Regions from separate parts of the Metasolibacillus sp. FSL K6-0083 genome, predicted to be linked through region 1. Evidence: predicted binding sites of a transcription regulator. Region 1 holds the regulator's gene; each other region holds the start of a gene.
The links. The regulator LexA, encoded in region 1, represses DNA repair genes until DNA is damaged. The targets are predictions, from matches to a motif close to CGAACATATGTTCG.

Region 1 (8,028 bases):
ATGGCGCTTCTTTATCGATGAGAAGCTTGGCGAGTTACCCCTTGTTTTCACGATTGTAAGTGCCATATTTACAATTTCGTTTTTTATTAGTCTATGGATGTCCGTCTTAACAAAAACACGTGAAATTTCCACGACACGCACAATTAATAAATTAATTGACCCAGAATTTAAGCCGCTAAAAAAACGCGGCATCTCACGCCCAATGAAAAAGGCAATCAATGAGGCAGGAGCTTTAATCGAATCTCAGCGCGCAGCATTACAGCGTTTATCAAATGAAAAAGCCGAAACAAACGATAAAATTGTGCAGGAAAGATTAATTGAAGAGCGCCAGCGTTTAGCACGTGAGCTGCACGACTCTGTATCGCAGCAGCTTTTTGCAGCCTCCATGCTGCTCTCTGCTTTAACTGAACAAGAAGAAAATCCGCAATCCAAGCTACAGATTGGGCAAATTGAAAAAATTGTCCAACAAACACAGCTTGAGATGCGTGCACTTCTTTTACATCTGCGCCCTATCGCATTGCGCAACAAAACATTGGCAGAAGGGCTAAACGATTTAATTCAAGAATTACAGCAAAAGGTGTACTTTCATATAGATTATAAATTAGAAGAAATTGAGCTTACAAAAGCAGAGGAAGACCATCTATTCCGCATTGCACAGGAGGCACTTTCCAACACATTGCGCCATGCGAAAGCAACGGAAGTCGAGCTATTATTTGTAGCAAGAGATGATTATGCGATTTTACGTATTCAAGATAACGGTATTGGCTTTGATAACCAATCCGGTAAAAGTACCTCATATGGCTTAAATAATATTGCAGAGCGCGCAGTTGAAATTGGCTGCCTATATAAAATTGTTTCCGTTCCAAATGAAGGGACAATTGTCGAAGTAAAAGTTCCGAGAAAGAAAGGTGAACAGCTTGATTAAAGTATTACTTGTAGATGACCATGAAATGGTGCGTATCGGTGTAGCAGCCTACTTATCTGCGCAGCCTGATATCGAAGTTATTGGCGAGGCAGAAAACGGCTTAGAAGCAATCGAAAAAGCATTATCTTTACGACCCGACTTAATTTTAATGGATAATGTAATGCCTATTATGACAGGCGCAGAAGCAACAGAAAAAATTTTACAGCAATGGCCTGCTGCCAAGGTCATGATGGTAACAAGTTTTTTAGACGATGACAAAGTATATCCTGCCCTTGAAGCAGGCGCTGTAAGCTATATTTTGAAAACATCAAATGCCAAGCAAATCGCAGACGCTATTCGCAAAACGATAAACGGCGAAACGGTTTTAGAACCTGAAGTGACGACAAAAATGATTTCAAGAATGCGCGGTGGCACTGCTATCCCATTACATGAAAGCTTAACTGAGCGCGAAATGGAAGTCCTTCTTTTAATGGCACAAGGCAAGGCAAACCAAGAAATCGCAGATGAACTTTTTATCGCATTAAAAACAGTGAAAACACATGTTAGCAATATTTTAAGTAAACTCGACGTACAAGACCGTACACAAGCAGTCGTTTACGCCTTCCAAAATGGGCTAGCAAAATAAGAAGACTGCATTTATATAATTTATAAACTAACTAAATAGAACCCCCGAACTATCACGAATCACTAAAAAGTTAGCGTTTCATTAGATGGTTCGGGGTTTTTTGTGTGGCTATCTAATCCTTACCATAGCTACTTACTCAATTTAAAGTTGAAAAGAAGTAGCTGTAAATTTAGTACTCTCAACAATTTATAAAATGTAGCTATTTATAGTGATTATCTCAACAAAATAGAAAGAAGGTGTCTAAAAAGCAATGCAATCGCATGCTTTCAGACACCTTCTTTTATGCAAAGCTTATAGTGCTTTTACTTTATTGACTACATTCTCAACTGTGAAGCCGAATTTTTCGATTACTAGGTCACCAGGTGCTGATGCGCCGAATGTGTCGATACCTAATACATCACCGTCTAGGCCAACATATTTATACCAGCTTTGTGTAGCTCCCATTTCAATTGCCAAACGCTTTGTAACAGCCTTTGGTAATACAGTTTCTCTATATGCTGCATCCTGTTGATCAAAAGCAAATGTTGATGGCATTGATACAACTGATACGTCAATACCATCAGCAAGTAAAGCTTTTTGCGCATCCACTGCTAAAGCAACCTCAGAGCCTGCAGCAATTAAAATTGCATCTGGCGTTGCTTTTGTTGCTGATGAAATTACATAACCACCACGAGCTACACCTTCAGCTGCTAACTCCGCTGTTGTGTCTAACACTGGTAAGTTTTGACGTGATAATACTAAAGCAGTTGGTGTACTCGGTGATAATATTGCTTGCTTCCATGCCTCTGCCGACTCATTTGCATCTGCTGGACGAATCACATTTAAGTTTGGCATTGCGCGTAATGATGCTAAATGTTCAATTGGCTCATGTGTTGGACCATCTTCACCAACAGCAATTGAATCATGTGTAAAGACGTATGTTACGGGTAAGCCCATTAATGCAGATAGACGCACCGCCGGACGAACATAGTCGGAGAAGACGAAGAATGTCGCACCGAATACATTTAACCCACCGTGTAATGCCATACCATTTAATGCTGCACCCATTGCAAACTCGCGTACGCCAAACCAAATATTGCGACCTGCATAGTTTTCTGCTGAGAAATCGCCTGCGCCTTTAATTGTCGTTTTATTTGAGCTTGCTAAGTCAGCACTACCTCCGAAGAATGATGGTAATTTTTTCGCTAAAGCGTTAATTACATCACCTGAAGATGAGCGTGTTGCGACAGACTTACCTGCTTCATATACTGGTACTTCCGCTGCAAAGTCTGCTGGTAAATCGCCTTCCATAGCATTTTCAAATTCCGCAGCTAACTCTGGATATGCAGTTCGATAAGCTTCGAATTGTTCGTTCCAAGCATTTTCCGCTGCAACACCTTGACGTTCTGCTGCTTTTTTAAATGTTTCATATACTTCTTGTGGGATGCTGAATGGCTCGTGCTCCCAACCGTAATGTGTTTTTGTTAATACTACCTCATCTGCTCCAAGAGGTGCACCATGCGAATCTGATTTACCTGATTTATTCGGTGAACCATAGCCGATGACAGTTTTCACTTCGATTAATGTTGGCTTGCCTTTTAGTTGCTTCGCCTCTTCGATTTTAGCACTTAAATCCGCTACATCGTTCCCATCATCAACGCGTAAATAGTTCCAGCCATATGATTCAAAGCGCTTTTGAACGTTTTCAGAGAATGACATGCCTAGCTCGCCATCTAGTGAAATATCATTACTGTCGTAAAGCACGATTAATTTTTCTAATTGCAGATGACCTGCTAATGAAATTGCTTCTGCAGCTACACCTTCCATTAAATCGCCATCACCACATAGAGCATATGTGTAGTGATCTACAATTTTATGCCCATCTTTATTATATTTAGCCGCAAGATGCGCCTCAGCCATCGCCATACCGACAGTCATGGCGATACCTTGTCCAAGAGGTCCTGTTGTTGCTTCAACACCAGCAGTATGACCGTACTCTGGGTGACCAGGCGTTAATGAATCCCATTGACGGAAGTTTTTAATTTCTTCCATTGGTAAATCATAGCCTCCTAAATGTAATAAGCTATAAAGTAGCATAGAGCCATGACCAGCAGATAACACAAAACGATCGCGGTTATACCAATTTGGATTTTGTGGGTTATGGCGTAAATGCTTTGTCCATAGCGTATAAGCCATTGGAGCTGCCCCCATTGGTAAACCAGGGTGGCCAGAATTTGCTTTTTCAATTGCATCAATTGACAATGTACGGATTGCATTAATTGCAAGTTGATCCGGAGTTTGAGTCATTTTTGACATCCTTTCTCGTGCTATATAGTCTACCTTTATAGTGTAGTCAAGAATGTTAAAGAAAACAATGGTTAGCAGGTGTTTTCTTTGAAATTCCACATACTAAATGCTAAATGTGTCACATTGTATAAAATTGTGTAAATTTAGTTTAGAAAGCCCTTCTGTCTTTTTATATCTTTTAGTTTTTCTGGCGTTACATCATTGCCTTCCGGATCTACTATTTTCACATGCTCAATCGTATCGCGCATCGTTGCGCGGAATGTGTCTAAGTATTCTTTACGAAGTGCTGTACGTTCTTTCGCTTCCGCCTCTGTCAGCGTACCTTCCTTCGCTTTTTTTGCTAGTGCATTAATTCGAGCTAATTTTTGTTTGGATAACATATTTTTCTCACCTTTCTAAAACTCCATAATACAAAGGTATGAGAAAAAAACGTAAAGCGCAAGTGATTTATCTTGTACTTTACGTTTTGAATAGACTGCTTACATACTACTCTCTTTTTGATATTCTACAAAGCGGCGGTGAACTGTTGCTTTGCTAATATTGAATCCTAAGCCTCTTAATGTAGTGGCAATTTCTTCAAAGGTAAAGCCCTTCGCCCGCAACTTTAAAATTTCTTCGATAGGCACGTCAATTCGCTCGCGCCCCTCTGGATTGCCACGGTTTTTCAAATTGTATTCTGGACGATATCCGTTATTTACTGCGCGTCGCATTCCGCGTCGTATTTTAGCATTGTGCAGCTTGCGCTGATACTCCTCTACTATTGCTAAAATTTCTAAAAGCATTGTATCCATCTCATTTAATGCTAGTGGACCAGCATCATTTAAAGATATGACCGAGATACCTTGCTTTTGTAAAAGATGTAACACTGCTACGCGTGCATTGCCTCGTCCTAATCGTGTTTCATCTTGGACGAACAAAGTTGTCATATTATTTTCCTTCATATAATCTAACATATCTAGCAAGCCATCTCTTTCCACATCGAAGCCGCTCTGTTGGTCCTCGAATATTTCAACTATATGAAAATGCAAGCTGCTTGCATATGCTTTTAGCTCTTCTTTTTGCCTTGCAAGAGATGTATATTGGGTTGATTTCTCGGTGCTTACCCTCACATATATGACCGCAGTTTGTGTAACCATTAATTGTTATTCGCCACTTCACGCGAATGGCTATCCTCTGTCATTTGCTTGGCAATAATAGAGCGTTTTTCAATTGGTACTAGCAGCTGTTGTCCAATCACTATTTTTTCATCAGAAAGGTAATTTGATTTTTTCACAAAGCCAATCCATTGCTCCGTTGACATTTTACCTCGGTACTGTTCGGCTAAAGACCAAAGCGTATCTCCATGTTCAATGACTATTTCTTCATATTGTTCAATATCCTCATCAGTAATAACTAACACTGAAATGACAAATACCGTAAATGCGACAAAAACTGCAATATAACTATTTTTTTTCAACCAATTCATAGTAACGCCTCCTGGAATAGAATGTTAGTTCGGAATGTATGTTCTCATATTAAAACGAACAAACGTTTTTGTCAACAATTATTTTCGAACTAATGTTTGCATTTATTTTTCTCTTTTGTTATACTGAAAATAAGAAAATTTGTTCTATCAATTACGCCTCGGCGTAATTACATCCAGTTTTTTGAAGCGCCTTCAAACTCGTTTTAAAAATCTGTGATTATCGTCGGAGGCTTATCTTTGTTTAGCGAGCAACTTTACATATGCTGAACAAGGTCCAATATAGCGTCCCTTCCATCATCTATGAATGGTGAGAGTAGTTTACTAAAACAAGATAAAAGAGGTGAATGAGTTGACAAAAGTATCAAAACGCCAAGAAGCAATTTTAGCTTTTATTAAAGAAGAAGTTAAAACAAAAGGTTATCCACCGTCAGTTCGTGAAATCGGTGAAGCGGTTGGTTTAGCATCTAGTTCTACTGTACATGGCCATTTAGCTCGTTTAGAAAGCAAGGGACTTATTCGTCGAGACCCAACAAAGCCACGCGCTATTGAAATTTTAGACAACAATAATGATAGTGAGATAGAACAACAAGGTGTTATCCATGTTCCTTTGATTGGCAAAGTAACGGCGGGACTTCCTATTTCAGCCATCGAGAATATCGAGGAATACTTTCCTCTTCCAAACTCATATGGCACTTCTGAGGATCAGCTATTTATGTTAGAAATTATGGGAGAATCAATGATTGAAGCTGGAATTTTAGATGGAGACTATGTAATTGTTAAGCAAAAATCAACTGCAAACAATGGTGAAATTGTCGTTGCGATGACGGAAGATGATGAGGCAACAGTAAAGCGTTTTTATAAAGAAAAAACACATTTTCGTTTACAGCCTGAAAACTCTTCAATGGACCCGATTTTAGTAAATCAAGTAACGATTTTAGGGCAGGTTGTCGGTCTATATCGTAAAATACAATAATACAAAAACTGAGCACCGGATTTTTGGGACAGCTCAGTTTTTTACTTTGAATATACTATTCATTTTTTAAAAGCTAGCATGATTTTCACATCATTAATTGTGGAGAAAAACGAGGAATATTATTGGAAATTTTCGTGATGTCCTATGAGGTTCATTCATATGTAAAAGCATGCTAGCGAGGTATTAGTGCTATTTTACATCCGCTTTGAAAAATTGTGAATGTTTATAAATGACGTATAATTTTCGTAAAAAGCCGTATTTTGATGATTTCCAGCGCTGTTTGCAACAAAATTATGCTTTTTATATAAGAAATCTCAGAATATTGCCTGTCTATAAATACCTGTTATTTGACACTTCATCTATTTTTCTTTTGTTTCATACGTGTAACTAAAAAACCGCCTTTAAACGACTTCGGCTCATATGACATAATAAAGGCATTTGGCTCAAATCGCTCGACAATTTGAAACAGTTCGTGTTCACGATTACGCTTCGTTAAAATTTCATATTTATAGCGCTCACTATCGCGTCCTTCGCCCTTGTAAATTGTAACTGCAAAACCTTCATTCCTTAAAAACTCCACTAGTTCATTGTTTTTATTTTGCGTATTAATCGCAGCAAAAACATAGCCTACTGCTAATTTACGCTCAATCATCGTACCTAAAAAAATACCTAGCCCAAAGCCAACTGCATAAACAACCATCGCTAATACGCTCTGATTTCCACTGAATACAAGGGACAAACCAAACACATAAATCAGTACTTCAACCATACCTATAATTGATGCTAAAACCGTAATATTTTTTACTAAAAAGATTGTACGAAGCGTTAATAAAGGCACATAAATAAGTTGTAAAATAATAATTAATAAAATATTATTCATACGCAGGACCTTTCATAATCTTTTATAATGGTATTTTTCTGCTATCGTATAACTATATAATAATACTCGATTATCAAGTTATTATTTCACGTTTAATCAATTACGCCTTGACGTAATTGTGTCCAGATTCTTTCAAGCTATTTGGTGGAAGTTAACCTGAAACCGTCACGTCCTGTGACAACGGTTAACTGATTTGCATCATGCAAACCTCCCTTTAAAATCTGTGACATCCGGATGTTGGTCACTCAGTCATTATCGCAAGATGCGATGTTCTTAGACTGAGTTCCTCTTTATCAGCAAGTGTTTGAAAACCCGCTGAAATCGGTCTAATGCTTGCATTCATTTTGCCACCTATAGAGATGGAAGACTTCTGCTTAAAGAGGTTAAATGGATTGGATCGAGTAATTTTTCAGCTTCGTCCACACTTAATAAACCTTTTTCAACAACAATCTGTTTTACCGTTGTTTTTTTGCTTTGCGCTTCCGCTACTATTTCATTAGCAATTTCGTAACTAAATTGTTTTGAAATTGCGACCGATAGAGCGTAGGAGCTTTCCGCGCGAAGCTGATTTATTTCTTTTTTCACTTGAACTCCTGCTACACACTTCTCTCGAAACACTGGAATGCTTGCTATTAACAATGAAAATTGCTCAAACAGATTTTTCATAATAATGGCTTCCCAAATATTCAATTCAAGCTCGCCTCTATCTGCCGCAAATGTAATTGCCTGATCTTTGCCATAAATATCAAAGCAAACTTGCATCATCATTTCAGGAATACATGGATTGATTTTTCCAGGCATAATAGATGAACCCGATTGAACTGCTGGAAGCTCAATTTCACCTAATCCCGCTATTGGTCCCGAAGAGAGTATT
Region 2 (8,028 bases), 1.8 Mb from region 1:
TGAGGAAATTTTAGGAGTTAAAACGAGCACCATCCGCATGTCGAACACACTCTATATAAATGGGAAACGCATTGGGCAAAGCGGAGAGCCTGCGGAAGATAGCGGCTATATACCACATAACACACCTTATACAGCCTATTTTTCACCTAATCAACAGGAGCTCGAATTGCTTTTACATGTAGCCAATTTTGATTATGTACCAGGTGGAGGGATTGTCAGTTCGCTGTTTTTAGGAGGCCAGATGAGCATTATGAAGCTGCGTGAAGCGGCGCTTTTCTATGACCTTGTCACAATGGCAGCATTTTTAACAATGTTTATTTATTTTTTAGGCTCCTACCTTTATTCTAGGCTAGGCATTGAGCAGCTTTATTTTGCCCTCTTTTGCTTTGCTGGTGCACTTTACACCCTTACACATGGTGAAAAGCTTTTATTAACTCTAATCGATATGGGCTATGCTCCATTTCAAAACTTACAAATGATTTCAAGCGTATTTGTAGGGTTCTTTATCTTATTATATTTTTATCGTGCCCTACCTAAATATATGAATCGTCAAATAGTAAGAATCCTAAGTATAATAGGTGTTGCACTTATGCTTATCGCAATGCTACCTGCATCAATCAATTCTTATTTACAAAGCATCAACTCATTATATATATTTGCGAATATCGTTTATATTTTCTATGCGCAAATTATGGCGATTTATAAGCATGCTACGGGGGTTATGTATTTGACGCTAAGCTCAGTAGCGATTTTCCTTTATTTTATCGTAGCGACTTTTAACACACATATCAGCTTAGAATTAAATGCTTTACCACCATTGCTACCGTTTATTTGTTTGACGATGCTCTCTTTATATATTTCCCATCGCTTTGCTGATTCTTACTTAGAAAAAGGTAAGCTGACTGAAGCACTTATACGTGTAGATAAATTAAAGGATGAATTTCTTGCTAAAACCTCTCACGAATTCCGAACACCTTTACATGGGATAATGGCGATTTCACAGTCTATGTTGACGAGTACGAAGAAAGCCTCCTTAACAGTTGAACAAAAGGAGCAAGTGTCACTTATGTTTAATATTTCAGAGCGTCTATCACATTTAGTCAACGATATATTAGACTTCTCTAAACTAAAGGAGAATGAGCTGACATTGCGGATAACGACTGTCGATTTATTTGCTGTTACTCATATGATAGTCGGTGTGTTGTCCTACACACTCAGTAAGGATGTAAAAATTATCAATCGTATTAAGCGTGGACATTTTGTACAAGCAGATGAGGACCGACTTAGACAAATTTTATATAACTTACTTCACAATGCAGTGAAATATACAAATAAAGGGCAAATCGAAATTAGCTGTTACGAGGAGCAATCATTCGTTACGATTCAAGTGAAGGATACAGGATGCGGCATCGCTCCAGAAGATTTAAAGGTAATCTTTAAGTCCTTTCAGCAATTAGAGCATTCTGTTGCTGGTACAGGATTAGGCTTGCATGTAACTAAAGAGCTTGTTGAGCGACAGGGTGGGAAAATTGATGTTGAATCTACTGTTGGAAAAGGCACTAGTTTTTTTGTGACTTTACCAAAGGGACAATCGTCAAGTGAAGAGCTTCCAATGCGCTCTCCACAAATATACGAACAGCCTTTTTTATCATTTCCGCAAATTGTTGAAAAAACAGGTATGAAAAGAATTCTCATTGTGGATGACGATGCTGTCAATCTGAAGGTGCTTCTTGATATTCTTACACAGGAAAACTACTCCATTATAGCGATTGATGATGGACAGCAAGTTTTTAATTATTTAACACAATATCCTGATATTGATTTATTAATTTTAGATATTATGATGCCCAATATTTCTGGCTACGAAATTTGCCAACATATTAGAAAAAACTACACATCAACAGAGCTACCTATTTTAATGCTGACTGCCGCTCTTCGTCCAGAGGATATGGTAGCAGCCTTCCAATCGGGCGCAAATGATTTTTTGCACAAGCCACTCGACATCATCGAGCTAAAGACACGTGTGCGCAATTTAATTTTATTAAAGGATTCTGCTGAAGCAGCAATTACAATGGAATCCGCATTTTTACAAGCACAAATTAAACCACATTTCGTTTACAATGTATTAAATTCAATTTTATCACTTAGCTATTTAGATTTAGAGCAAGCACGTGCTATGATTACAAATTTCGCCATATTTTTACGTAGCAGCTTCTCATTTGAAAATACGAATAGCCTCGTGCCGCTAAAAAAAGAGCTAGACCTTATTCAAGCTTATGTCAATATTCATCAAACGAGATTTCCTGCACAGCTCCAGCTTGATATACAAGTAGATGAAGAGATAACAAGTAGCTTAATCCCACCATTGCTACTACAGCCTTTAGTAGAGAACGCATTAATCCATGGCTTGAAGAAAAAAAAGGAAGACGGCAAGCTATCAATTCATATCGAAAAGCAACAGCAGCAAATTATATTTACAATAAGTGATAACGGTATTGGGATTGAGCAAGAGCAACTAGAGCATATTTTTACAGAGGATGCGATGCGTAGTCAAAGTGTTGCTTTACGCAATATTGCAAAGCGTTTAAAAAAATACGAGCACGCCTCTATTACCATTAACAGTACAGTGAATCAGGGCACTACTGTTATCATTAGATTCCCTATTTTATATAGCTTAAAGGAGTGATTCCTATTGTTAAAGGCTTTAATTGTTGATGATGAAATATTAGCTATAAATTTATTGGAGGCACTTTTGCATGAAGGTCAGCTTGTACAGATTGTCGGGAAATTTTTGAATCCAATAGAAGCGTTGGAGCAAATCCCTATTTTGCAGCCCGATATTTTATTTTTAGATATTGACATGGCAGATATGAATGGGATTGAGCTTGCCAGTACATTTGAATATGCAACACAGCGAATTGATATTGTTTTCGTAACAGCCTATGAGCATTATGCCCTCGAGGCCTTCAATGTTCAAGCAGCAGATTATATTTTAAAGCCGCTTGATAAAAGTAGATTGTTAAAAGCCATCGATAGAATCCAACAGCGTCGAAAAACAAGCAATATAGAGCATTCTACAGAGCCTACAATTATTGGTGCTCTTCATTTCCATATACACTCGGGAAAAGTATCGATTAACAATACGATGCTATCGCTAGCAACAAAGGAATTTCAAATCTTATTCTTTTTAGCCCAGCACGCTGGGCTAACTTTCCCAGCATCCGAGCTCTATCAACTTATTTGGGATGAGGATAGCATCGGTCAAACACAGGCTTTACGAGTGCACATTAGCAATTTGAGAAGGAAGCTAGAAGCGATTCCAGGCCACCATACACAAATTGTAATGGAGCGAGGACAAGGTTACCGTCTTACTTTCCAGTAGAGACGCTATATCGCTTATTATCATGGTAAATTAATTCCTAGCCCTCTTGTAAAAAAAGCCTAAACAATTAAGTGTCCGATGCTGCACCATCTTCCAAAATTATTTAGGCTTTTTTATTTTTAGCATAATATTGATTATTTTTGCATTAAGGCTACAGCGATTCCTGCGCCAACTTTTGCGTTATGCTTCACTAATGCGATATTTGCATCTAATGATTTTCCTTCTGTTAGCTCTTTTACTTTACCTAGTAAAAATGGCGTAACATCCTTACCAGCGATGCCCTTTTCTGTTGCTTCTTTTAATGCACCTGTTATAATGCCGTTAATAAAGCTGGCTTCCATTGAATGTTCGACAGGAATCGGGTTTGCAACGATTGCACCACCGCGTAAACCTAAATCCCATTTCGCGCGCATCATTGCCGCTACTTCCTCAGCAGAATCAGCACGGAAATTTACTGCAAATTCGCTTTCTCTCGTAAAGAATGCTGGTAATACATCTGTTTCGTAGCCGATAACAGGTACACCTTTTGTTTCTAAATATTCTAATGTTAAACCGATATCTAAAATAGATTTTGCGCCTGCACACACAACTGCTACCTTTGTCATTGCAAGCTCCTCTAGGTCCGCTGAAATATCCATTGTCGTTTCAGCACCGCGGTGTACACCACCGATACCTCCTGTTACGAATAACTCAATGCCAGCAAGCTCTGCACAAATCATCGTAGCTGCAACCGTCGTTGCACCTAGTTTTTTCGTTGCGATTAAATAGCCTAAATCACGGCGTGACGCTTTCGCTACACCTTGCGCATTACCGAACATCTCAAGCTCTTCATCGGATAAACCAATTTTAATTTGCCCGTCAATTAAAGCGATTGTTGCAGGTACTGCTCCATTATTACGAATAATTTGCTCCACTTCACGCGCAGTTTGCACGTTTTGAGGATAAGGCATGCCATGAGAAATAATTGTTGATTCTAATGCGACAATCGGTAATCCTTTTTCCTTTGCTTCTAACACTTCTTGTGAATAAGATAAGTATTGTTTCATTTTAAATTCCTCCAATTTTTATATTCATTTTGTTTTACTAGGCGTACTGTTGTATTGGCCTGTAATGTTTTTGCTGCATGATACAGTGCAAATTGCGCCGCTTCGTGTAAAGTATCACCTTGCATCACACCGTGTAAACAAGCACTTACAAAGGCATCACCTGCACCTGTTACATCCTTAATATCATTAATTTTATATGCACTATAATGCTGGAGCTTATCCCCTTCTCCAACTAGCACACCTTTTCCACCTAAAGTGAGCACAACATGCTCTGCACCTTTTTCCAGCAATGCCCTTACAGCCTCTTCGTAACTTGCCTCATCCTTTAAAGTCATGTGTAAGTATGTTTCTGCCTCATCTCTATTGCAAATAAAATAAGTCACACCTTGTAAATCATCTGGCATGCGATTCATTTTAGGTGATGAAACAGGAACGATTGCTAGTGGAATATTACGCTCCTTGGCAAGTTGCTGAACATACATTACCGTTTCCTTTGGACAGTTTAAATCAATAATTATAGCTGAAGCATTTATTAATGTTGCCATATGCTTGTCAAGTAGGCTAGGTGTCAGCGCTTCGTAAATAGCCATGTTTGCTAAGGCAATAACTAAATCACCGTCTTTATCTAATACCGCTGTATAAGAGCCTGTTTGCTCCTTTTCTAACTTTTCAATGATATCGAGCTCAATAAAAGCACGACTAGCTTGTTCAATCATTTGCGCATCGGCATCATGCCCAAGTGTCGTTAACAATTTCACTTGATTGCCTAAGCGCCCAAGATTTTCTGCAATATTACGTGCTACGCCACCAACGCTTTCGTTTGCTGTTACGGGGTTGGACGTCTCTAGCTGTACTTTATTTGTAATATGCAATTTGCGGTCGACATTTGCTCCACCGATAGCAACAATGGATTGTTTGACCGGCAAAACATATGCCCGACCAATAATTTCGCCTTTTTTTATCAATCCTGAAATAATATTTGCGAGAGCTGGACGTGACATATTTAACACTTCTGCCATTTCCTGCTGCGATAAATAAGGGTTTTCTTGGACTAACTGTAATACAAGTTTCTCCTTGTCATTCATTGCAACTTTCCTCCTCTCAAACTTTTGTTTAAATTATAAACTTTTGTTTATTAAATGTCAAAAAAAAAGAGCTATAAAAGACGAAATTAATTTTTTCAGTCTTACACATAGCTCTTTTTCTTCAATTATTCATGAATCTCACTGCCGTCCTCTAATATTAATGGCTGGATTAATACTTCAACACGGCGATTTTGGGCACGCCCATCTACTGTATCGTTGTTAGCAATCGGCTTGAATTCACCAAATCCTCTAATACTAAACTGCTCTGAGTCTAGCTCGGGATTACTGTCGATTACATTTTTCAGGAAATTAACTGCGCGCATGACAGATAGCTCCCAATTGGACTTAAACTCTGCGCTGTAATGAGGAACATTGTCTGTATGCCCTGTGACAATAATACTTCGCGGTGTGTCCAACTGTAAAATTTTTGATAGCTCCTGTGCAATTGCTGCATATTCTGGCTTGACATTTGCTTTACCCGGGTCGAAAAGCACGCTATCGCGAATTCGAATGAGCACACCGCCCTCTTCTGTCCTGCTCGTTTCAAACTGCTCTTCTAGTTCATTAATAGCAATGAATTCATCAATTCGCCCTTGAATTTGCTGCAGCTCTTCTTGGTCTCTTAAATACTTTACTGTTTGTTCTGTGATTTCACCGCTTATTGCATCTGGATGATCTGGAATAGACGGATTATCCAATACTCCGGCCCCACCATCAAATATTTGACCAAATACTTGCGACATTCTTTCTAGCTTCTCTTGGTCTACTGAACTAGAAGCAAAAAGAACAATAAATAGAGCTAATAACAGCGTTAATATATCAGCGTATGGAACTAACCATGACTCATCAATATGTTCCTCATGCTTTTTATGTTTTTTATGCCTCTTTGCCAAGGCCACCCGCCCCGCTTTCCATGATTTGCTTACGTTCTTCTAAAGGTAAGTAAGAAGCTAGCTTTTGCTCAATTACACGTGGTGCCTCTCCTTCAAGAACAGATAAAATTCCTTCAATCATCATGCGCTTTTGCTTCGCTTCTACAGAGGATTTTCGCTTCAATTTGTTAGCAAATGGATGCCATAATACATAACCTGTGAAAATCCCTAATAATGTCGCAACGAAGGCGGCTGAAATAGCATATCCTAATCCATCTATATCACTTAAATCTCGCAAGGCAGCAATTAAACCTACTACAGCCCCTAGTACCCCTAATGTTGGGGCATATGTACCCGCTTGTGAAAAAATCGCGGCTCCACTAGCATGGCGATCCTCCATCGCCTCTACTTCCTCTGATAGTACATCGCGAATATAATCTGCATTTTGTCCATCGATAGCAAGCGTTAAGCCATTTTTTAGAAATGGGTCTTCAATCTCCGCTGCTTTGCTTTCAAGGGCAAGCAACCCTTCTCGACGAGCTAAATCAGCCCATTGAGAAAACATTTTAATGATTTCTATATCACCTGTTAACTTTGTTTCTGTAAATAGCACTTTAAATAGTTTTGGTACTCGCTTTAATTCCTTCATAGGAAAGGCAATTACTACTGCGGATATTGTACCAAAAATAATGATTAAAATGGCAGCTGGATTTGCTAGCGCACCTAAGCTTACCCCTTTTAATATCATACCCGTCAGTAGTGAAACAAATGCCAAAATTATACCTATTAACGAGGAAAGATCCATTATGTATAACCTCCAATAACCCATACTTTTTATTTAATAATTGTATTCTATCATTTAGTATAATCTTATTTGCATTTTTTTTCGATGCATTAATGCATTTTTCTGCAAATTTCGGTATATTTGATTAGATGGTATCAATACATTTGATTTTTATCATATAAATATTGGAGGACATGAGAAAATGAGCACAGTCTTTGAAGAAAATTTATTAAAATATGCTGAACTCGCTGTAAAAATAGGAGTAAATATCCAAAAGGATCAATATCTCTTTATTCAAGCTTCTACAGAGGTAGCGCCATTTGTTCGTTTAATTACAAAAGTAGCTTACGAAAATGGTGCACGTCAAGTATTTGTTGATTTTACAGATGATGAAATCGCACGTTTGCGCTATGAGCTGGCGCCAGAGGATTCCTTTGATTTCTTCCCAGAATGGAAAAAACTTGAACGCGAATCGTTAGCTGAACAAGGGGCCGCATTTATGTCCATTGTTTCGCAAAGCCCAGATTTATTAAAAGGTATTGACACGAAGCGTATTGCGGCAAATCAAAAAGCAGCAGGCATGGCTTTAAATAAATATCGCCAATATGTGCAATCAGACAAAATTAGTTGGACGGTAATTGCCGCAGCTTCTAAAGAGTGGGCTGCTAAAGTATTCCCAGAGCTCTCAGCAGATAAGCAAGTGGACGAGCTATGGGAGGCAATTTTCAAAGCGACTCGTGCTGACTTAGAAAATCCAGTTGAAGCATGGAAGAATCATGATAATACACTACATGCAAAAGTGGATTATTTAAACGCTAAAAAATATGAAAAGCTACACTATACAGCTCCCGGCACAGAT
Region 3 (8,028 bases), 1.2 Mb from region 1:
ACTGGCTCTACCTCATGCTGATAAATAATATTGCCATCTAAATCAACAATTTTCTCAATCATATAAGCATCAATAAATTGACCGCCATTTGCAAGTGTAGCAAATGCATTTGTATTTTCTTCAACTGTTGTCCCATTCGTTAATCCACCGATAGCTGTTGCTAAATTGACATAATCGCCCTCGGTTAAGCGAGAAAAGCCCATTTTAGCTAAATATTCAGCAGGTCGATTTGGTAAAATATCATCATATAAGCGAAGCGCTGTTAAGTTTTGAGAATGAGCTAAGGCCTCACGTGCAGGCATTATTCCTCTTTCTTCATTTTCAAGATAGTTCGAAGGGCTATAGCCGTCATAGCTACGCTTAAATTTCACATCGACAACAGGGCTACCTGCACCGATTTTTCCATACTCGATAGCTGGACCATATGCTAAAAGTGGCTTCATTGTTGAACCATTTGAACGATATGCTTGTGTAGCATGATTTAGTGCCTCAATATTAAAATCACGCCCGCCAACAAAGCTTAAAATACGTCCTGTCTTGTTCTCGATAACAACACTTCCAACTTGCACAGGCATTTCAACTGTTATTTCTTCTCCAGTTTCACTATCTATCGTCGTTGCTGTATACGTATGACCGTAGTATTGGAAATTCTCGGCTGCTGTTTTCATTGCGTCATACATTTGCTGATTAATTGTAGAATAGATACGATAGCCTTTTGAGCGCACATCACGGTCTGCTAAAATCATATATTTTTCAAGCAACTGTGATTCTTCTTGCAAGCGCTTTGGATCAATGCCATCCTGCTCAGCTAACATATCCGCAATAATTTTTTTCGCACGGTTTTCAAGCTCGTATGTTAACCATGGGTAGCGGTCTTCAGGGCGTGATTCAGGTTTTCTAAAATCTTGCGTAATATCGTAGACGATAGATTCTTGATATTCATTTTCTGAAATGTAGCCAGCTTCCTTCATACGGTATAGAACCGTTTTCATCCGGTCAATGCCGGGCTTTAAAGCTTCCTCTGTTTTTAATTGCCCTTTTTGTGTAAAAGGTGTATGGGCATACGGTGCTTGCGGTATTCCCGCGATATACGCAGCTTGTGGTAAAGAAAGCTCAGAAGCTTTAATGCCAAATATACCGTCCGCTGCTGTTTCGATTCCAGCTATATTGCGACCTGAAGCATTACGCCCATAGGGGATAATATTCAAATAGGCCTCCAATATTTCTTGCTTTGTCATAAATTTTTCAAGTCGTAATGCTAACAATATTTCTTTTGCTTTACGTTCATAAGATACTTCGTTTGTTAATATTTGATTTTTTATTAATTGCTGTGTTAATGTCGAGCCACCTGTTTGAGTAGCCGAATTTGTAAAGTCTTGTAGCAACCCACGCAGGACAGCTTTTGGGACGATACCATTATGCTCACGGAAGTACTCGTCCTCTGTTGCAAGAACAGCATCAATTACAATGGGCGAAACATCCTTTAGAGAGGTTTCACGTCGCTCTAAATCGGTGCGCAACTTGCCAATATAAATATTGTCCGCAAAATAAATTTCACTCGTTTCCTCGTAATTGAAAATAAGCTCACGCATATTTTCCTTCGAACGCAAAGGCTCTTCTTTTACGAGTGATGCGAAATAGCCCGCACCAACTGCCCCAGCAAATACAGTTAAAGTTGCTACTAATATAAGAATTAATAATGATAAATTCCAAATAACGCCACCTGTAATGCGGAACGCACGCATCCAAGATTTGTTTGCTAGAGCTTCTAATTTGTTATTTATTTGTGTCAACCATTCTTTCAATGAAACGACCTCCTAAACTCATTTACCTCGATTCAGTTAAACCAAAGGAGTAGGGCTTTTACTGAATTAGAGGAACTCAGTCGAAAGAACACCACATTTTGGTGCTAATAACTGAGTGACCAACATCATGTTGACTCAAAGTCTCCAGCGGATGTCATGGATTTTAGCTTTGTTTCCTTCATGAACTCGGAAAAATCCAACCGCAATTACGCCAATGCGTAATTGATTATAGCACATTTTTTCTACAGCTAAAATATAGTTATTGACAATAGACGCTGTTTAGGTAAAATAGACTGTATAGTTTTTCAAGTATTGAAGAGATTGCAGTAGTGTTATCATTCCCTGTCAAGAGAGCTAGCGTGTGGTGAGAGCTAGTCATAATGTATAACATGAATTACGTTCTTGGAGCTTGGACGTTGACGTCGCGTTAAGACGGATGAGAGGAAGAGTAATGCTCTTCAAGCTGGGTGGTACCGCGTTATTTTTACGATAGCGTCCCTGCATGCATAGTGCGTGTAGGGACTTTTTTGTTTCTATGCGTAAAAAAAGAGGAGGACACAACATGACAAACAAACTAATTGAAGACTTAAATTGGCGTGGTTTGTTATACCAGCAAACAGACGCAGAAGGTATGGAAAAGCTATTAAATGAGCAGTCCGTATCATTATACTGTGGGGTTGACCCAACGGCTGATTCGATGCACATCGGCCATATCGTACCATTATTAACGCTTCGCCGCTTCCAACAAGCTGGTCATAAGCCGGTATTGCTAGTTGGTGGTGCAACAGGAATGGTAGGGGATCCATCTGGACGTTCAGAGGAGCGCCAATTGCAAACAGTAGAGCAAATTGACCGAAATGTACAGGGCATTAAAAAACAATTAGAGCGCATTTTTGACTTTAATTCTAGCGCAGAAAATACAGCAAAGCTTGTCAACAATCACGATTGGATTGGAAAAATGAGTACAATCGAGTTTTTACGTGATTTTGGGAAGCTATTGAATGTCAACTACATGCTAGCAAAGGATACGATTGCTTCACGTTTAGATACAGGTATTTCATTTACAGAATTTACGTACACAATCATTCAAGGAATTGATTTTAATCATTTATACGACAACCATAATGTACGCATCCAAATCGGTGGATCGGATCAGTGGGGCAATATTACAACAGGCTTAGAAGTCATACGTAAAACGCATGATGACAATGCAAAAGCATTCGGTTTTACAATTCCATTAGTAACAAAGGCTGATGGCACGAAATTCGGTAAAACAGCAGGTGGCGCAGTATGGTTAGACGCTGAAAAAACGAGCCCATATGAATTCTACCAATTCTGGATTAACACTGGTGATGCAGACGTTATTAAATACTTGAAAATCTTTACATTCCTATCACGTGAAGAAATCGAGGTATTACAAACAAGTGTTGAGCAAGAACCACATTTACGCAAAGCACAAAAGGCATTAGCAGAAGAAATGACGCGCTTAATTCACGGCCAAGAGGCACTTGATACTGTACAGCGTATTACAGCAGCACTATTCTCTGGAGATTTAAAAGCTTTATCTGCAGAAGAAATGAAAGATGCTTTTAAAGATGTTCCTTCTATTGAAATGGCGAAAGAAGATAAAAACATTGTTGAAATGCTTGTCGAGGCAGGTGTTTCCCCATCAAAGCGTCAAGCGCGTGAAGATGTAACAAATGGTGCCATCAGCATCAACGGTGAAAAGGTGACGGATTTAGAATATACAGTAGATGCTAAAGACCGTTTAGAAGACGCTTTTTCCATTATTCGCCGTGGTAAAAAGAAATACCATATGGTGAAATTTAATTAAAAAATAAGAAAGGCGCATGAACTCAAATTGAAAAATCTGATTCATGCGCTTTTATTTTGTTCCACCAAAAGATTTCAAGAAGTAACCTAAACACAAACCAAGAAAAGCTGTAGAGGTATATTTGAAAATGAAGTTAACTTTCTAGTTATAAATACAAAAAAATTATTGGAACACTTTTTCTTTTTTTATCGTTTATGTTAAAAAGGGGGAGGAAAATGATGGAGAAAATAGGGAGTATCGTATTGCTAACAATAGGTATATTATTTTTGGGCGCGCCATTATTATTTTTAACGATGTTCTTCCTGCATCAAAGCTATGTATGGCTTTTAGTTGCTGCTGTTCTCGTAGTTTATATTTTACTCATATTAAGAATTTTGCAATTCTTCAAAACGAAAAGGCGCAAGCAAATAACGGCGTTTATTATGTTAGGGATTATGATTGTACCAACTGTTTTAGCTGGACAAACATATTATGAAAGCCAGCTAGCTACAGTGGATAGTGAGGTAGATATATGGGCGTACCATCCCTTCACCGAAAATAATCAAATTACAAAATTAGGCGAAGTGTCAACGTTAACTTTGGATGGCAAAATGCCAAAAATAGATGGTGCAACGGCGCTATATCCATTGTATACAGCATTTGTACAAGCTACATATCCAGAAAACGCAGATTACTTCAAAAAAACAGTAATGGTTAATAAAACACCTGATGCCTATAATAATGTAATTAATGGCAAAGTGGATGTCATTTTTGCTGCTGCGCCGTCTGAGCGCCAGCTAAAGATGGCGCAGCAAAAGAATGTTGAATTAAATATGACACCGATTGGCAAAGAAGCATTTGTTTTTTTTGTACATAAAAATAACCCAATTAATAGCTTAACATTAGAGCAAGTTCGCGGTATTTATGCAGGAGAGATTACGAATTGGTCACAAATAGGAGGCGCTAACGAAAAAATTCGTGCCTTTCAACGACCTGAAGATAGCGGTTCTCAAACGGCACTGCAATATTTAATGGAAGATACACCGATTATGGAAGCCCCGAGAGAGGATATTGTTTCGGGAATGGGGGGCATTATTCAACAAGTCGCACAATATAAAAATTACAAAAATGCGCTTGGTTATACATTCCGCTACTATTCAACAGAAATGGTGCAAAACGACCAAATCAAATTATTATCAATTGAAGGAATCGCACCGACAAAGGACAATATTCGCAATAACACATATCCAATTACATCGGAATTTTATGCAATAACAACAAATACGTCAAATGACAATACAGCGAGGCTTATTGAATGGATTTTATCACCTCAAGGGCAAGGGTTAGTTGAAAAAGTAGGATATGTGCCACTCAATGAGTGAATAAATGATTGTTTTTCGGTCGAATGAAAAAATCCACTTAGCCTTATAGCTCGGTGGATTTTTATGACATAACTACTTTTACTTTTTAAAATTAACCTTGATAACGGTATAATTGATTTTGTTTATTGTTTAAAAATTGAATGAGTCGATTTTTAGCAAAGTCGTGTTCTACACAAAAATTCTGTTGGATTTTAGCTATTTCTTTATGTGTAAAGTCATATAGCTCCATTCGCTCTAATAAAAAGGTTGGCACACATGCATGGTACATAAAATTATTCGCTTTATGCTCCTGATATTTTTGAAAAAGTGGGGGCAAGTCAAATTGATTGCCACTATGCAGTAGCACATGGCATAATTCATGACAGAAATCTTGCCATTCCTCTTCGGGTGATAAATTTTCCTCAAGAAAAATATAAGCACGACCTTCAATAAACAAAGCCTGACTACGTTCTGACCAATAAAATACTTTAACCCCTAATCTAGCTGCGACTTCTTGAAAGCTCAATAAAGATAAATCGGTAATGCCCAACTGCATATAAAAGCGCGTAATATAATCCTCAAGATGTGTATAATAGTACATTAAAACAACTCCTAAAAAGCCATTTAAGAACATTTGTTCTATTTTATTATATTATAAAACCTCACATTTTGGTAGTGAGGTTTGGAATATGATTGACAATCAATAAGGACAACTGCTAATTATTCATTTAAAATGTCATTTTAAAGCTCTCCATGGTCTTTTAAAATCTCCCACATTTTACGCAGTTTTTCTAAATCTTCTTCCTTTGATTTTGGCAATTCCTTATACCATTTTTGAAGTGTTGGATTGTTAGCAAAAGCTTGAAATTCAGCCTCGTCCTTTTCCTCCTGTGTCAATGCAGGTGAATTAGAACGGCCAAGAAGATAGTCTGTACTAACATTTAATATATTTGCTAATTGTAGCAATTCACTATCTTTTACAGGTCGCTCGTTTGCTTCAATTCTATTCATCACGCTAACATTCAGATTCACTCGGCTTGCTAGCTCTCTTTGTGTCCATCCTTTGCTTTCTCTTAATGCAACGATTCGTTTTCCGATACTCATCATCATTCACCGCTTTCAGAGATTTCATACTTAATTATAGCATGTTTCTGTTTTGGAAATAAAAAATTTCTCTAATAGCAACTTTATGCTTGAATTTCTATTTTAGCAATGTTATATTTATGTTAACGAGTTGCTGAAATAGAAATTTATTGAGAAGCATATTTAAAAAAGCAACTTTTATATCGGATGCTATATAAATAAAAAATAGGAGGATTTTTGATGGGCAAAGAAAATCAGCAAATGAATGTATTTGAGAATGGTATTTATATTGTACAGGATGGATGTGTTACACCGCTAAAGCCGAAAGCGTTTGGACAAGATACTATCATTTGGAAAAACGGGCGAGTTTTAGATGTAGAGCGAGCGGAGCGTATTCGCATTCACCAAGATAAATAATAGTCCTTACGGAAAAACCGACGGACACTAATTGATTTTGGCTATTTAGCCAAATCAATTAGTGTCCTTTTTATTTAACTTCCATCAGCAATGTTTACTGCGACGAGTAATCGCAGGAGCACATGTTTACTGCGACGAGTAATCGCAGGAGCTAAATTCTTTTTGTATCGAAAGCGAAGCGTAATTGATAAAAGAAAGGGGAAAGGGAATGGCTAAATATTTTCCAGATTTAATTGAGGAATATAAGCAATCATTAAAAAGTTTGCAGGAAATAGATGGCTGCACAAGTATGGAGCGTGATTTAAAGGAGGCGATTCAATGGATGGAGACAGGCTATGACCCTGCTGAATATCGGGCTGCTACAAGAACTGATAGCTATGTCATGGACCATTATTTAATGCAGCAATTTCTTATATCTATTGATTGTGATTTCACTGGATTAGATGAGGAGGAAAAATCGCTAAATAACGAGGACGAGCGATTAGACAATATTCAAAGCATTATTAAAGATGCATTGGTGGGGTTAACAGAAAATGAGCGTAAAGTATTTATACTTATTCGAGCTGAGTACATGACGTTTTCAAAAGTGGCTGACATTTTAGAAATTACACGTAGCTCAGTACAAAGCTATTTAAGGCGAGCAGAAACAAAAATAAAAAACAATATTAATGGCAAAAAGTTAATCTGTCATGGAGGTGGCTATATAACGAAAAGTTCATTTTAAGGGCTTGCCATACAAATGCCTATATAGTGAGGAGTTCATTTAAGCGAGATTGAGGTCATTCTATCTTGCCATACAAACACCTATATAGTGAAAGCGTCTTTTTCCAGCTTACAGACGTTAAAGACTAATCTGGTAAAGCTTAAGGGGGGAGAACGATTGAAAAAGAAAAAGTAATTTTGGTAAGGCATAATTTACAATGCTTATGTAAAGCTTTGTGAAAAATGTCAGCACCACATATCTCAGCAGTCTACTAAAGGAGTGGTTTGATGGACATTAGCCATATTATAGAAGCCATTTCTCGAAGGCTTCAAGAAAGGTTCGGAGATGCTTACAAGCAGTATACCAATGAAATGCCGCAGACGGTGGAAGTCCCAGCTTTTTTTATTCAATTATTGAAGCTAGAGCATACGCCGCAAATGAGTGGGCGGGCTAAAGTCAAGCTAGCGTTTGATGTGCAGTATTTTCCACTGAATGGACAAGTGGATGTAGCGAATCATGCACTACGCATCCAACAAGCATTAAGCGAAATTACATTATCTGATGAAACGGTGCTATTAGCTAAAGGTGCATATAGTGAAATGCTAGATGGTATTGCCCACAATTTTATGGATTTCGATTTCCTCTTACAAGACAGGGAGGAAAGGACATTGATGGAGTCATTGTATACGAAGGGAAGGATTGATCATCATTGACAAATGCTAAAAAAATGCCTGGAAAAAAGGCTATATCGAGAAAAATCGATACAACAGCTACGCAACAGTTTTCAAAAAATCAATTAATTAATAGTCAAAAATATCAGCATCGACAGGATGCACTTCATGCTTT

Region 2: a site for LexA is predicted at 5,531-5,544, ahead of MHB51_RS15340 (carbohydrate kinase). Genes of this name have one in related genera too.
Region 3: a site for LexA is predicted at 5,607-5,620, ahead of MHB51_RS00460 (ImmA/IrrE family metallo-endopeptidase). Genes of this name have one in related genera too.

Annotation. Positions count from the first base shown of each region.
Region 1 covers NZ_CP152046.1:1,270,591-1,278,618, forward strand. The annotation lists gene MHB51_RS06115 (sensor histidine kinase) at 1-925, shown strand, start outside; gene MHB51_RS06120 (response regulator transcription factor) at 918-1,550, shown strand; gene tkt (transketolase) at 1,842-3,836, opposite strand; gene MHB51_RS06130 (DUF896 domain-containing protein) at 3,980-4,216, opposite strand; gene MHB51_RS06135 (recombinase family protein) at 4,316-4,972, opposite strand; gene MHB51_RS06140 (LysM peptidoglycan-binding domain-containing protein) at 4,972-5,301, opposite strand; gene lexA (transcriptional repressor LexA) at 5,651-6,274, shown strand; gene MHB51_RS06150 (DUF2179 domain-containing protein) at 6,630-7,154, opposite strand; gene MHB51_RS06155 (aspartate ammonia-lyase) at 7,506-8,028, opposite strand, start outside.
Region 2 covers NZ_CP152046.1:3,280,566-3,288,593, reverse strand. The annotation lists gene MHB51_RS15355 (ATP-binding protein) at 1-2,686, shown strand, start outside; gene MHB51_RS15350 (response regulator transcription factor) at 2,693-3,382, shown strand; gene MHB51_RS15345 (pseudouridine-5'-phosphate glycosidase) at 3,517-4,428, opposite strand; gene MHB51_RS15340 (carbohydrate kinase) at 4,425-5,513, opposite strand; gene motB (flagellar motor protein MotB) at 5,639-6,406, opposite strand; gene motA (flagellar motor stator protein MotA) at 6,390-7,190, opposite strand; gene MHB51_RS15325 (aminopeptidase) at 7,372-8,028, shown strand, end outside.
Region 3 covers NZ_CP152046.1:107,131-115,158, forward strand. The annotation lists gene MHB51_RS00445 (transglycosylase domain-containing protein) at 1-1,805, opposite strand, end outside; T-box leader at 2,109-2,308, shown strand; gene tyrS (tyrosine--tRNA ligase) at 2,368-3,639, shown strand; gene MHB51_RS00455 (substrate-binding domain-containing protein) at 3,855-5,000, shown strand; gene MHB51_RS00460 (ImmA/IrrE family metallo-endopeptidase) at 5,092-5,580, opposite strand; gene MHB51_RS00465 (helix-turn-helix transcriptional regulator) at 5,721-6,089, opposite strand; gene MHB51_RS00470 (DUF3954 domain-containing protein) at 6,303-6,479, shown strand; gene MHB51_RS00475 (sigma factor-like helix-turn-helix DNA-binding protein) at 6,688-7,203, shown strand; gene MHB51_RS00480 (DUF6838 family protein) at 7,470-7,895, shown strand; gene MHB51_RS00485 (hypothetical protein) at 7,892-8,028, shown strand, end outside.